Regions from separate parts of the Mesorhizobium sp. BH1-1-4 genome, predicted to be linked through region 1. Evidence: riboswitches for the same ligand, from Rfam matches in the RefSeq annotation. Region 1 holds a riboswitch; the other holds the start of a gene.
The links. A riboswitch is a leader RNA that binds a small molecule or an ion and turns the genes downstream of it on or off. The one in region 1 is predicted to bind cobalamin.
Positions count from the first base shown of each region.

Region 1 (7,409 bases):
TGAACTGGCAGCGCGCATCGTCGCGCAGGAAGGCCATCACCTCGATCAGGTTTTCCGGCTCGACGTGAACGGTAAGCTCGCCATAAGCGAGCACAGCGTCACTGAAGCGCCCAGGCAGCTTCTCGCCGAGATAGGTCGACAGTTCGCTAAGGGATGCGGCCATGGATTTACCGTTCGATCGTGCCGGTGCGGCGAATCTTCTTCTGCAGGAGAAGAATGCCGTAGAGCAGGGCTTCGGCACTCGGCGGGCAGCCGGGCACGTAGATGTCCACCGGCACGACCCGGTCGCAGCCGCGCACCACCGAATAGGAATAGTGATAGTAGCCGCCGCCATTGGCGCACGAACCCATCGAGATGACGTAGCGCGGCTCCGGCATCTGGTCGTAGACCTTGCGCAGCGCCGGCGCCATCTTGTTGGTCAGCGTGCCGGCGACGATCATGATGTCGGACTGGCGCGGAGACGCGCGCGGCGCGACACCGAACCGCTCTGAATCGTAACGCGGCATCGAGGTGTGGATCATCTCGACCGCGCAGCACGCCAGACCGAAGGTCATGAACATGAGCGAGCCGCTGCGCGCCCAGGTGATCAGCGCCTCGGTCGAGGTGACCAGAAAACCCTTGTCGGCAAGCTCATTGTTGATTTCGAGGAAGAAGGGATCGTCCTCCCCCACCGGCCTGCCGGTGTTGGGATCGATAATACCTTTGGGCTTCGGCGCGACGAGGGTGCCTGAACTGTCGTTCAATCCCATTCCAGCGCTCCTTTTTTCCATTCATAGGCAAAGCCGATGGTCAGCACTGCCAAAAAAACCATCATTGACCAGAAACCGAGCATGCCGATCTTCGAGAAGGACACTGCCCAGGGGAAGAGGAAGGCGACTTCCAGGTCGAATATAATGAACAGGATCGACACCAGGTAGAAGCGGATGTCGAATTTCATGCGGGCGTCGTCGAACGAGTTGAAACCGCACTCGTAGGCGGAAAGCTTTTCGGGATCCGGGTTGCGGTAGGCCACCAGGAACGGCGCGACCAGCAGCGCCAGGCCGACGACCAGTGCCACGCCGATAAACAGGACGATGGGCAGGTACGAACTGAGAAGTGCGTTCATGCAGCGGCTTTCCGTTGGCGCCAATCCACTTTGACTACAGCACCGAACCTTAATGCGGAAGCGTGACAGATTAACCGCTGAACCGTTTTAAGGGGGCCTATGCTGCAACGCGGCGAGGGTTAGCGCAGCACTTCCAGCGAAGCAAGTCAAACCTTGTTCAAAACAACGAGCTGGACGGCATTCCGGGAGAAACTGGTCTCATACGCTCCTGTTTGATTTCCTTCGCTTTTTACTCCACTTTTCTCTCCTGACAGGATTGCCACCAAAACCCTGCTAGCATGGGCTGGAATCACCCCATCACATCTTTGTCAAAGCACCCTCAGAGTGACGCCTGCATGAAGGAAAAGATCTCGCTTGCCACCGCCCGGCGCATCGCGCTCGCCGCGCAGGGGTTTCTCGACCCCCGCCCCGCCGGCACGCCCGACCGCCGCCATTTCGCCCGCGTTCTGTCCCGCACCGGCCTGCTGCAGATCGATTCCGTCAGTGCGGTGGTGCGCGCACATTACATGCCGCTCTATTCGCGTCTTGGCCCCTATCCCCTCGCCTTGCTCGACAACGCCGCCGTGACGCGCAAGCGCACCGTGTTCGAATACTGGGCGCACGAGGCCTCCTTCCTGCCGGTCGAGACCTACCCACTGATGCGCTGGCGCATGCGGCGCGCCGAGCAAGGCGACGAAATGTATCTGGGGCTGGCCAAATGGGGCCGCGAGCACGCCGCCTATATAGAAGAGATCTACCGCGAGGTCGTCGAGCGCGGGCCGATCGCCGCTTCGGCGCTCGAAGGCCAGAAAGGCTCCGGCGGCTGGTGGGGCTGGAGCCACGCCAAGCACGCCTTCGAATGGCTGTTCTGGGCCGGCCGCATCACCACGGCGCACCGACGCGGTTTCGAGCGCTTCTATGACCTGCCGGAACGCGTGCTGCCGCAGGCGATCCTCGACCTGCCGGTGCCGGCGGCCGAGGACGCGCACCGCGAATTGCTGCGCATCTCCGCCCGCGCCCATGGCGTGGCGACATCGGGCGACCTGCGCGACTATTTCCGCCTGTCGCCGGCCGATATGAAAGGCCGGCTGGAGGAACTGGTCGAACTCGGCGACTTGCTGCCGGTCCGTGTCGAGGGCTGGGACAAGCCGGCTTACCTTCACAAGGACGCCCGTATGCCGCGCAAGATCGAGGCCCGCGCCCTGCTGGCGCCGTTCGATCCGGTCGTCTTCGAGCGCTCGCGCTCGGAACGGCTGTTCGATTTCCACTACCGCATCGAAATCTACACGCCGGCTGACAAGCGCCAATATGGCTACTATGTCCTGCCCTTCCTGCTTGGCGACAGGATCGTGGCGCGCGTCGACCTCAAGGCTGACCGGCCGGCCAGTGTCCTGCGCGTCCACGCGGCTTATGCCGAGCCCGGCGCACCGCCAGAGACGGCGGCTCAGCTCTTCGAGGAATTGAAGCAGATGCAGGGCTGGCTAGGCCTCGAACGCATGGAGGTGACGCCTGCCGGCGATCTGGGCCCGGCGCTGGCCGACATCACGGTGTCGTAAGCTCGCGTTGACACCGCTGCCCGCAAGAGCCTAAATCCGATCCAGACGGTCTCCTCTCAGCAAAGGGAGGAGCCAAGAGGGAATGCGGTGCGGGCTGAAAACCCAAATCCGCGGCTGTCCCCGCAACTGTAAGCGAAGAGCCAAGGCCGAAAGCCACTGGGATTGTCCCGGGAAGGCGGCTACCCAAGGCGATGACCCGCGAGCCAGGAGACCTGCCGTCTGGAATGCAAGAATCCGATCGCCCGGCGGGTTTTCCGGGCAAGGAGCCTGATTTGGATCGCGACAGCAGTTTTTCGGCTGAAACAACAGACGTTTTGTCCGGCGAGGGTGATTCCCTGGCCGGCGTGACCGTCATCGTCTGCGCCTCGTGCCGCGACGAGACCGGCTCCGACGCCAATCCCCGGGCCGGCGAAATTTTGGCGGAAGACACGCGCCAGGCCGCCTCGGGCGAGAACATCCGCATCCGCACGGTCGAATGCCTCGGCAATTGCAAGCGCCGGCTGAGCGCCGCGATCCTGCGCGACGGCTGCTGGAGCTATGTGTTCGGCGACCTGACCACAACCAGCGGCGCCGATCTCGTCACCGGCGCCAAGCTCTTCGCCACCTCGACCGACGGCCTCATTCCCTGGCGGGGCCGGCCCGATAGCCTCAAGCGTGGCCTCGTTGCCCGCATCCCTCCTCTCGACATGCTGAAGGACTTGACATGACCGCTCCAAATTCGGCCGGCAATCTCTCCCGCGTTCCCTGCACCGTCGTTACCGGCTTCCTCGGCGCCGGCAAGACGACACTGGTTCGCCATCTCCTGGAAAATGCCGGCGGCAAGCGCATTGCCATCATCGTCAACGAGTTCGGCGACATCGGCATCGATGGCGAAATCCTCAAAGGGTGCGGCATCGACACCTGCCCCGAGGAAAACATCGTCGAACTGGCCAATGGCTGCATCTGCTGCACCGTCGCCGACGATTTCGTGCCGGCGCTCGACCAGATCCTGTCGCTGACGCCGAAGGTCGACCACATCCTGATCGAAACCTCCGGTCTCGCTCTCCCCAAGCCTCTGGTTCAGGCTTTCCAGTGGCCTACGGTGAAGAGCCGGGTGACCGTCGACGGCGTCATCGCCGTGGTCGACGGTCCCGCACTTGCCGAGGGCCGCGTCGCCAACGACATGGACGCCCTGCAGGCGCAGCGCGCCGGGGATGACAGCCTCGACCATGACGATCCGGTCGAGGAAGTGTTCGAGGACCAGATCGCCTGCGCCGACCTGATCATCCTGTCGAAGAGCGACCTGATGGATGCCGCCGGTTCGGCCCGCGCCAACGCCATCGTCAACGAGCATTCCGCCCGCGCCGTGAAGATCGTGCCGACGTCTCATGGCAAGGTCGATCCCTCGGTGCTGCTCGGGCTTGGTCTTGCCGTCGAGGACGACATCGAGAACCGCAAGTCGCATCATGACGGCGCGTTCGATCATGAGCACGATGATTTCGACACCTTCATCGTCGACATCCCCTCGATCGCCAATCCGGACGAACTGGCCAAGCGCGTCACAGAGGCCGCCGAACAGGAAAACGTCCTCCGTGTGAAGGGTTTCGTCGAGGTCGGCGGCAAGCCGATGCGGCTCCTGCTGCAGGCCGTCGGCCCGCGCGTCAATCATTACTATGACCGTGCCTGGACGGCTGATGACGACCGCCGCTCGCGCCTCGTCGTCATCGGCCTCAAGGGGCTGAACCGTCCGGCGATCGAACGTATCCTCGCCGGCTGATTTCAGACACGGACCGCGATGCACATCCTCACCACGACCTCCGCCTCGCTCGACGACCTCGCCGAGCCTGTCGATCTCCGGCAGACGCCGGCGGATATCGTGGCCCTGTCCTTCACCGACAGCGATCTCGCCGGACTGGCGGCGGCATGGAAGGCGCAAGCCGATCGCCTGCCCTCGATGCGGCTCGCGTCACTGCGCGACCTGCGCCATCCCATGTCCGTCGACCTGTGGATCGACAGTGTGGCCCGCCACGCCAGGATCATCCTGGTGCGCATCCTCGGCGGCTACGACTGGTGGCGTTATGGTTGCGACCAGCTCGCCGCGATTGCCCGCGAACGCGGCATCAAACTGGCGCTGCTTCCCGGTGAAAGCCACGACGAGGATCTCAGGTTGATCGAATCCTCGACGCTGCCGCGCGCCGACCTCGACAGCCTTCTCGGCTATTTCCGCGAAGGCGGCCCGGCCAATATGAGCGCGCTGGTGCACAGGCTGGCAGGCCTGGCTGGACAGGACACGTCGGTCGCCAGTCCGGTCAGTGTGCCGAAGGCCGGTTACTATCAGTCTGGATTGGGGGTCGTGGAGAAGCCGGACCTTTCAATGGTCGGCGCTCCCGTCGTCCCAATTCTTTTCTACCGATCGATGCTGCTTGCAGCCGATGTCGCACCCATAGACGCTCTTTTTGAAGCTTTGGAGCAACGCGGCATGCTCCCGATTCCCATCTTCGTCTCCAGCCTGAAAGACCCGGTGTCCCTGGCCTTTGTCGAAAATGCCCTCGCCTCGCTGAAACCCGCCGCCATCATCACCGCGACCGCTTTCGCCTCCGGTGCCGAGCCCGGCGTCGAAACCCTGTTCGACCGCGCTGGCGTGCCCGTCTTCCAGGTCATCGTCGCCACCACGCGCCGCGATGTCTGGGAAAACAACCAGCGCGGCCTGGCGCCCGCCGACCTCGCCATGCATGTCGTGCTGCCCGAACTCGACGGCCGCATCCTTGCCGGTGCCATTTCCTTCAAGGGCGAGAGCGATGTCGATCCCGCACTTGGCCATCGCGCGCTGGCCAACCGGCCGGAGCCGGATCGCGTGGCGCAGGTGGCGGGGCGTGTGGCGGCTTTCATACGCCTTCAGGAGACGCCCCGTGCCGAGCGCAAGCTCGCCATCCTCATTCCCGATTATCCCAGCGCTCCTGGCCGCACCGGCTATGCCGTTGGCCTCGATGTGCCGTCGAGTGTGTTGGCCATGCTGCACGACTTGAGCGAACAGGGCTATGTGGTTGGAGAGATTCCGCAAACGCCGCGTGAATTGCTGGATGCGCTGGAGCGGAGCCAAGGCGGGCTGGGGCTGGAGGATTATTTGGCCTTCTCTACGGAGTTGCCGATAGTGGCAATTGCTCCAGTAGAAGCCGCTTGGGGAAAGGCCGATGACGAGACAGGATTGCGCGAGGCGCCCCCCTCTGTCCTGCCGGACATCTCCCCCTCAAGGGGGGAGATTGAGCTGTCATCGCCGATTTCGCCAATCCCAAACGTTGAAAGTGGAGCGCCGCCAGCGAAGCTGCTGATCTCCCCCCTTGAGGGGGAGATGTCCGGCAGGACAGAGGGGGGCGCCTCGCGCAGACCTTCGCTATCAAGCAAAAAACACTTCCCCTTCCGCGCCGCCACCTTCGGCAACATCACTGTCGCCCTCGCCCCTGATCGCGGCCGTTCCGCCGACCGCCGCGCCGACTATCACGACCCGACGCTCCCTCCACGCCACGCGCTGATCGCCTTTGGCGTGTGGCTGCGCAGATCGCTCGGCGTCCATGCCTTAATCCATGTCGGCGCCCACGGCACGCTGGAATGGCTGCCGGGCAAGACCGTCGCGCTTTCGCAAAACTGCTTCCCCGAAATCGTCACCGGCTCCCTGCCGGTCATCTATCCCTTCATCGTCTCCAACCCCGGCGAGGCAGCACAGGCCAAGCGCCGCATCGCCGCCGTCACCCTTGGCCATCTGCCACCGCCGCTGACAGGCGCGGGGTTGGACGAAAACCAGCACAAGCTCGAACGCCTGGTCGATGAATACGCCCAGGCCGACGGCCTCGACCGCCGCCGCCGCGACCGTCTCGCCAGGCTGATCGTCGACACCGCGCAAAAGACGGGCCTCGCTTCCGAAGCCGGCGTCGCGAAAACCGACGCACCCGACGAAGCGCTGCGCCGCATCGATGCCTGGCTCTGCGATCTCAAGGATTTCGCCATCAAGGATGGACTGCATATCTACGGCCGCGTGCCCGGGGACGAACCCGACGCCATACGCCGCCAAAGCGCGGAAGCCGAGAAGTCGGCACTGCTCGCCGCGCTCGATGGCCGTCACGTCAAGGCCGGCCCGGCCGGCGCTCCCGCACGGGGCCGCTCGGACGTGCTTCCAACCGGCCGCAATCTGTTCACCTCGGACCCGCGCACCATGCCGACGCCGACCGCCTACGACCTGGGCAAAGCGGCGGCGGAAGAAGTGGTGCGGGCCTACCTGCAATCGCATGGCGACTGGCCGCGTTCGCTGGTCATCGATCTCTGGGGCTCGGCCTCGCTGCGCACCGGCGGCGAGGAGATCGCGCAAGGCCTGGCGCTGATGGGCTGCCGGCCGCAATGGGACACTGCCACGGGGCGCATCACTGGCATCGAGGTGTTGCCGCCGGCCACGCTCGGCCGTGCGCGCGTCGATGTCACCTGGCGCATCTCAGGCCTGTTCCGCGACATGTTCCCGACCCAGATCGCCCTGATCGACGCCGCCGCCAACGCCGTCGCCGCACGCGACGAGGACGATTCGGAAAACCCGCTCGCGGCAAAAACCCGTGCCGACGGCAAGGTCAGCCCGCGCATCTTCGGCACCTCGCCCGGCACGTACGGCGCCGGCGTCGAGGATTTGCTGTCGGGCGGCGACTGGGGTGCGCGCGAAGAGATCGGCCGCGCCTATCTCGACGCCACCTCGCATGCCTATGGCGGCGCCGGCGGCGAAGGCGTCTCGGCGCCCGGAGCGTTTGAAGGCC
Region 1 is NZ_JAIUIN010000026.1:26,758-34,166, reverse strand. It holds gene LB569_RS27915 (NADH-quinone oxidoreductase subunit C) at 1-163, opposite strand, end outside; gene LB569_RS27910 (NuoB/complex I 20 kDa subunit family protein) at 168-749, opposite strand; gene LB569_RS27905 (NADH-quinone oxidoreductase subunit A) at 740-1,105, opposite strand; gene LB569_RS27900 (winged helix-turn-helix domain-containing protein) at 1,441-2,640, shown strand; cobalamin riboswitch at 2,670-2,875, shown strand; gene LB569_RS27895 (DUF1636 family protein) at 2,913-3,347, shown strand; gene cobW (cobalamin biosynthesis protein CobW) at 3,344-4,396, shown strand; gene LB569_RS27885 (cobaltochelatase subunit CobN) at 4,415-7,409, shown strand, end outside.

Region 2 (7,409 bases), on a different contig from region 1:
TGGCCAGCCGCGCCACTTCCAGGTAGCCGCGGTCGCGCGTGGCATCGCGCCCGTAGGACAGGCTGCCGGGTCTGATTCGACGCAGCGCCAGCACCTCCTCGATCATGTCGAGGGCAAGGCCCGCCTCGCGTGCCCGCGCGATCCAGTCGATCATCTCGCCACGGCCGCCCGGCGGATCGACGACGGGTCCGACGGTCTCGGCAACCTCGCGCCGGATCAGCATCGTGGTCCGCGACCAGCCGGGCAGAGCCGCGCCTTCGGGCGCATCTGGCCGATCATTGCGGAAATTCCGCCATTGGCAGAAAACTCCCGATGCCGCGGGAAATCTCTCGAGATGCGCGAGCTGTGTTTCGATCTTGGCGGGCAGCCACAGATCGTCGGCGTCGAGCGTCGCGATGAACGGCGTCGACAGCGCGGCGATGCCCCTGGTCGTGGCGCTGCCCGGCCCGGCATTTGCCTGGCGCAGCAGGCGCAGCGGCAGGTCCGTTCCGCCGATCGCCGCGGCGAGGTCGTCGGTCGATCCGTCGTCGACAATCACCACCAGTTCAGGCCGCACCGTCTGGGCCGCGACCGACCGCAGCGTCTCGGCGATAGTGTCGCTGGCGTTGAAGGCCGGTATGACGACGCCGTATCCGTCCATCACAGGGAGTGCCAATCTGTCAGTTTGTCCAGCTCGAAGATACCTTCGATCGGCCGTAGCGACGGGTCGGCCTTGCGCCGCTTCATGGATTTATAGATAGCGCGCAGGAATTCCCGCGACTGGACGTCCTCTTGCCTCGTCATGTTGCCGGCATGCCGTCTGTAGTAGAGTGCGACCGTGTCGGGAAGCACGTATCTGGGGCCGATCTCAAAACCGCGCAGCAGGTAGTCGGTGTCTTCGGCCTGGACGAAATCCTCGTCGAAATCACCTATGCGCGCGACGAGCCGGCGCGCGAAGATCGCCGCCGACAGGTGAATGCCACGAATCGTGATGCTGTTGCTGTCCGCCGTGGGCTCCAGGATCCCGTCATCGATCTTGTCGACCAGCATCATCCTTGAGTAGGTCAGATCGAGATCGGGATTCTTCCGGAAAAACGCGACATCCGCCTCGAAGCGCCCGGCCGGCGAGATGTCGTCCGAATCGAGGAACGAGACCAGGTCTGCCTCGGGCTTGAGCAGCCTGAGCCCGCTGTTGCGCGCCCGCGTCACCCCCATGTTCTCTTGCCGGAACAGCCGGATGCAGGAATGATCATGCATCATCGCGCGCACGGCCTCGACCGAACCGTCGGTCGAACCGTCGTCGACGACGATGATGTCGAGATCGGCGGCGTCGCCTTGCCTGAGCAGCGAACGCAGCGCGGCGCCCACATAGGCTTCGCGATTGTAGACCGGCATGATCACGCTCAGCCTCATCCGCGACCTCGCGGCCGCTGCTGCACCATCCGATTTGATCGCGAGATATACCGCATTAAAGCACCCGCCAGTCGGGCGAGCTCTTGAGCTCGAAAATGCCGGGAATCTCACGCAGGGATGGGTTGGCCCTGCGTCGCCGGATCGATTTGTGGATCGCCCGCATGTGGTCGCGGAGCCGGCTCTCGCGCTTCCCGGTGATATTGCCGGCATGGCGCCTGTAGTAGATCGCGACCGTCTCCAGAAGGCGGTAATTCGGACCCGTTTCGAAGATGCGCAACAGATAGTCAGTGTCCTCGCACTGATCGAATTCCTCGTCGAAATAGCCTATGCGATCGATAAGCGCCCTGCTGAACAGGCCGGTGCTCATTGAAATTCCGCGCAGCGTTACAGTGCGACTGCCCGCTACCGGCTCCATCCTGTCATCGTCTATCTGCTCGGCCAGGGTCATCAGGGAGTAGGTCAGGTCAAGGCCCGGCTCGGCCTTGAAGCAAGCCAGATCCGTCTTGAAGCGTCCGGCAAGCGAGATGTCGTCGGAATCGAGGAATGACACAAACCCGGCATCCGGCGGCAAGTGTCTAAGCCCGGCGTTGCGCGCCCTCGCGACGCCCATATTGGGTTGCAGGACCAGGCGGATGCAGGACGCCTCGCGCATCGCAGACCGTATCGCCTCCACCGAGGCGTCCGTGGAGCCGTCGTCGATGACGATGATGTCGAAGTCGGCGTCAGCGCGCTGCCTGATCAGGGAGCGCAGCGCCGAGACGACATAGCGCTCGCGATTGTACACCGGCATGATCACGCTGAGCTTCACGAGAGGCCTCGCGTCAGGAAATTCTCGATCGCGCCGGCGATTTCTGCCGGGTCGGTGCCGAGGGACAAACGAAAGCACGGCAAGAGGCGGGTCAATTCGCTGAAGAAGCGAAAGCCGCTTTCGCGCTCGCCCGGCATCTGGGCGATGCCGGACGGCGCCAAGGCAATCATGGCATCCCTGCGTGACACCGGCATGATCGAACTTGCTCCGCCACCGCTGATATGTGGCACCACCAGCGCGACGATGTCCAGCATCGCGGGCACCGGGCGGGGCGTTACGTCGCCAATGTGAAACGTGTGCTTGCCCTGCCAGTTCAGCGGGCCTTGCTCAGCCAGCCTCTGTTGCAGGCCCAGCCGCGCGAAACCTCGCGCGTCCTGTTTCAGGGTGGAGAAAAGGGGCCGCGCGGTCACGCCCCCGACGAGATCGATCAGCACATAGTCGTCGCCGACACTGTCGAGCCCATTGAGCAGGCCGGCGGCGACAGTGCCGGATTTCCCCGCCCCGCCCGCGCCGGCGAGCAGGATACCCTTGCCGTCGATGCCGAGCGTGCCGGCATGGGTCAGCCGCATGCCGCGCGCGGCATATTCCCAGTGCAGGAAGGCGCGCAGCGGCGCCCCCGGCTCCCAGGGCGGAAAGGCATCGGCCGACGCCATCAGCTGCACGCCAACGCTACGGTGCGGATCGTAGATCTGCCAGAAATCCAGGTCGTGGAAATAGTGGCCGCGCAACCCGGCTTCGGCGAGCCGTTTGGCAAAACCGTGCTCGGTGAAATGCGCGTCGCCCCATCGCGCGGGCTCCGGAATGCCGTGGATGCCGGGATAAGCGATGAAGACGCGGCACGCGGCCGGTTCGGGCCGATCACGTCCGGCTTCGACAAATGCATGGCCCAGTGCATCGGCAAGCACGCCGTGACCGAGATGCACGGTCAGTTCCAACAGGGGCAGGCTGACCTTGCATGTGGTCGGATAGCGCAAGCCCGCATTTTCGGCGGCGGCGAGGAGATACCGGCCGTAATCGGGCAAGGTTTCCAGCGTGACGCGCGGCATCAAGCGCCTTCCATCACGGCAGCGGCCGGCCCGTCAGGAAGCCTGCTTGACCGCCGGCCAGCCGAGTGGTTCCTCGACCTCGTGGATGGGATCAATGACGATCAGGTCGGCGAGGTCGTCGTGAATGCTCACATCGAGCGGCTCGTTCGTGGCGGCCAGCTCGGCGGCCAATTCGTCCGGCAATGGCTGCACCGTCGCGTCGGAAGGCACCAGCAAGCCCAGTTCGAGCAATTGCGCTATGAAGTGATCGAGTTGGGCCTGGCCTATTGTCGAGCCGCCCGCGGTAAGCCCGACCAGAGCCCGGGCGTCCATTCCGGACGAAAGTGCCTGCCACACCTTGCTGCCGGAATCGGAGAAGCCGAAATACTTGCCATTCGCAAGGTTGAGCACCACGGCCTCGCCATCGAAGGATTCGAAAACGATATCCCGGCTCGCAACCGCATAGGCATGGGATTCATGCATCATTGTCGCCCCGCTTAGCATTCCTGCCCGCCAGCAGGACCCGTTCCACCGACAACGCCTGTAAACTTTCGGTTGTTCCTTGGCAAGGTAACCTTTGCCGGTAAGGCGCCGGCCATATGCGGGATCAGTCGAAGGCCAGCCGGATCAAACCTCGATTTCCAGTGCCGACAGTGGCTTGGAACAACAGGCCAGGATGAAGCCGTCGTCGATCTCGTGATCGAGGATGCCGCCATTGTGGCTCATCTCGACGGCGCCGGAGACTTTCTTCACCTTGCAGGTTCCGCACAGGCCGAATTCGCAGGCTGCCGGGATCCGCACGCCCGAGGCGCGGGCCGTCTGCAGCACGGTCTGGCCGGCGACGCACTCGGCATCGACGTCCGACATCGCGAAGCGGATAGGTGTTGCTGCTTCGACGGGAGCTGCCGCACCGTCCTGCTCCGGCGAGGCGAACGGCGCCTGGATTTCCTCGACGGTCGGCGCGGCAAAGCTTTCCTGATGGTATCTCGCCATGTCGAAGCCGGCGGCCTCCAGCATGCCGCGCACAGCACGCATGAAGGGATCGGGGCCGCAGCAGAAGATCTCGCGTTCACGGAAATCGGGCGCCAGCAGCGGCAGCCGGATGGCATCGATGCGGCCCATATGGCCGTACCAGCCCTCGCGGCTCGACCGCTCCTCGATCATGAAGCCGAGCGACAGGCCCGGCATGTGGCCGCCCAAAAGTTCGAGTTCCTTGCGGAAAATGATCTCTTCGGGACGCCGCGCGCAATTGACGAAGCCGACATCGGTCCAGGGCGCGCAATCGTTCAGCCAGCGCAGCATCGACATCATCGGCGTGACGCCGGAGCCGGCCGAGATGAACAGATATTTCGCCGCCGGGTGGCAGTGCAACGAAAAATCGCCGCTCGGTCCATAGGCCTTGACGTGCGAGCCGGGGGTCAGGTGATCGAACATCCAGCGTGTGCCGATGCTGCCTGCCTGCGCCTTCACCGTCACCGCGATGGAGAACGGCCGCGACGGTGACGACGACAGCGTGTAGGTGCGCATCAGCGGACCGTCCGGCGTCGGCAGTTCCAGCGTCACGAACTGGCCCGGCTTGTAACGGAACCAGGTCTGGTTGTCGGAGCGGAAGGTGAAGGTCTTGACGCCGGGCGCCTCATCGCTGACGCCGGTCACTTCCAGCACCTGCAGCCTGTCGTTCCACGGCGCCATCTGGTCGAGATGGCGATAGAGGCCAAGGTCGGTCATGGCATTCATCCCTCAGCCTCTCATGCCACGCTGCGCAGCGCCGGCCGGCCGCCTTCGGCAAGGCGCGGGCCGATGAAGCGCGCGTACCAGTCGACGAACTGGATGACGCCGCCTTCATGCAGCTCCGAATAGGGGCCGGGCTCATAGGCCGGCGACAGGATGCCGAAGGCGTTTTCCTCGACGATGCGGCGGTCCTGGTCGTTGGTCTCGGTCCAGACATGGGTGAGGTCGGCGAGATCGTAGTCGACGCCCTCTACCGCGTCCTTGTGCACCAGCCATTTCGTCGTCACCGCCGTTTCTGTGGCGCTGACCGGCAGCACACGTAAGGTGACGGCATGATCGACCAGGATATGGTTCCAGGTCGTCGGATAGTGGTAATGCATCAAGGTGCCGATCCGGTCGGCCGAGACGCTGTCGGACAGGTTCTTGCTCACCGCCCGCTTGCCCGTCATCGTGTAGCTCTGGGCATCGCGCAGCAACGGCGCGCGGGTGGCACGGTATTGTCCAGCCGGGTCGATGCGGAATTTGCTGGGCAGGCCAACAGCCTCGCATTTGGCCCAATGCGCCAGCATTTCCGGATCGCTGTCGGCGCCCTGCACGCCGGTCACGGTCGGCGCTTCCGGGAAGGTCTTGCACAATTCCGGATGATTGCCGGCGCAATGGTAGCATTCGCGGTTGTTTTCCCAGACCAGCTTCCAGTTGCCCTTCTCGATGATGGTGCTCTCGAAGGCGATCTTGGCCTCGCTGAGCCGGTGCGGCTGCAGATAGGGCTCGATCATCGCCCGCATCGGCGCGAAGTCCGCCGGCTCCTTGGCCAGGCTGATGAAGACATAGCCGGCGACGCTTTCGCAGGCGACTGGCTTCAGCCCGAACTGGCTCTTGTCGAACCCGTCGGCCATCTGGCGGGCGAACAGCAGCCGGCCGTCAAGCTCGTAAGTCCACTGGTGGTAAGGACAGACCAGTTTGGCGGCCATGCCTTTGTCGCTGTTGCAGACGCGGCTGCCGCGATGACGGCAGGAATTATGGAAGGCGTTGATCTTGCCCTGCTGGTCACGCACCAGCACGACCGGATAGTCGCCGATCTGCACGGTGATGAAGCTGCCCGGCTTGGGCAACTCGCAATCATGGCCGATGAACAGCCAGTCGCGATACCAGATCAGCTCCATGTCCAGCTTGAAGTAGTCCGGGTCGGTATAAAAGGGCTGTTCCAGCGAAAAGCCTTGTCTGCGGCTGTTCAAGAGCCTCAGCATGTCGTTGCGCGCATCCATGTCCTGTCCTCATTTTCAAGGACTGAACTGGTGGTGATGGAGGAAGGATTGAGCGCAAGCCGGCAAAAGCCGGACAAACATCATCCGCCCCTTGACCGCCCACCGCGATCAGTCGAGTTCTAGCGATCTCGGGCTGGTTTCCGGGCTCTGGAGTCGTCCTTGCGGACCATCGCGACACCTTCCCAGGCCTTCGCCCAGTGGTCTCCCGTTGCGACTTGAACTCCACCACCGTTGCGGGGGCAGCGCCGGAATCTGACCGGCTTCCCAATTCTCCGCTCCGTCGTCACGCAGCGGCACCTGAGATGGAATGATTTAATCACGACAGGGTTTGCGACATCGGCATGAAAGCGACATCGCCTCCATGCGGCGCGACACGCATGCTGGATGGTTCCGGCCGATGGAGGCGTCTTTATGGGAAGCCGCGCCGGCACCGTTTTCGACCCGTTGCCGGCGGCGAAAAAGGTTAACGGTTACGAAAAGTGACTATTAGCAGATTCTAAAATCGAACCGAACGGTTCGTTTCTGTTGACGGTGCGTGCAGGACGGTGTGAACGCAGGGCCTTCGACACAGTCGGTGATCGAAGCGGTGGTTCCAGTTAACCGGTTGATATAGCGAAGAAAAACAATGGACGTAAAAGGGCCTGGTACAATTTCAAGTGGTGGAGTCATGGTCCACGCGGAACAACTTCGTGATTGGAAACGGCAAAGGTGCTCTCCCACATCGGGGCTGTCCGAACGACGCGATTTTTAATCCCAAGACACGCCGCTAGACGGACGGAAAAAATACTGGAGTACCCCAAAATGAAAAAGATTGTTCTCACTGCCGCAGCCCTTCTGGCTATTTCCGGCAGCGCCTTTGCTGGTAGCGACCATTATGGTTCGAGCGCCGCGACCCCTGCTGCCACCTCTGTCGACAGCTCGTACACCGCTTCGACCAAGAAGTCGCAGCCGGCTGCTCAGACGCCTGTCCAGGGTGCCGATCACAACCTCTTCGGCAACAACTAATAGCCGCTCCCCGGCACGCGGCGGGATTGCCCTGCCGCGCCGGTGGACGCCACAAATTCAGGAGTATTTAAGATGAACAAGATCCTCATTGCTGCCGCCGCCGTTCTGGCCCTTTCCGGCAGCGCCTTCGCCGGTAGCGACAACTTTGGTTCGAACGGTGCCAACCAGGCGGCTGTCACTTCG
Region 2 is NZ_JAIUIN010000013.1:129,051-136,459, forward strand. It holds gene LB569_RS21390 (glycosyltransferase family 2 protein) at 1-640, opposite strand, end outside; gene LB569_RS21395 (glycosyltransferase family 2 protein) at 640-1,392, opposite strand; gene LB569_RS21400 (glycosyltransferase family 2 protein) at 1,448-2,200, opposite strand; gene LB569_RS21405 (serine kinase) at 2,197-3,246, opposite strand; gene LB569_RS21410 (PqqD family protein) at 3,280-3,711, opposite strand; gene LB569_RS21415 (hybrid-cluster NAD(P)-dependent oxidoreductase) at 3,853-4,953, opposite strand; gene LB569_RS21420 (aromatic ring-hydroxylating oxygenase subunit alpha) at 4,974-6,221, opposite strand; cobalamin riboswitch at 6,335-6,537, opposite strand; gene LB569_RS21425 (DUF680 domain-containing protein) at 7,023-7,226, shown strand; gene LB569_RS21430 (DUF680 domain-containing protein) at 7,299-7,409, shown strand, end outside.
Region 2: it holds a riboswitch for cobalamin, as region 1 does, so the genes downstream of both, LB569_RS21420 (aromatic ring-hydroxylating oxygenase subunit alpha) here and LB569_RS27895 (DUF1636 family protein) in region 1, are expected to answer to the same signal.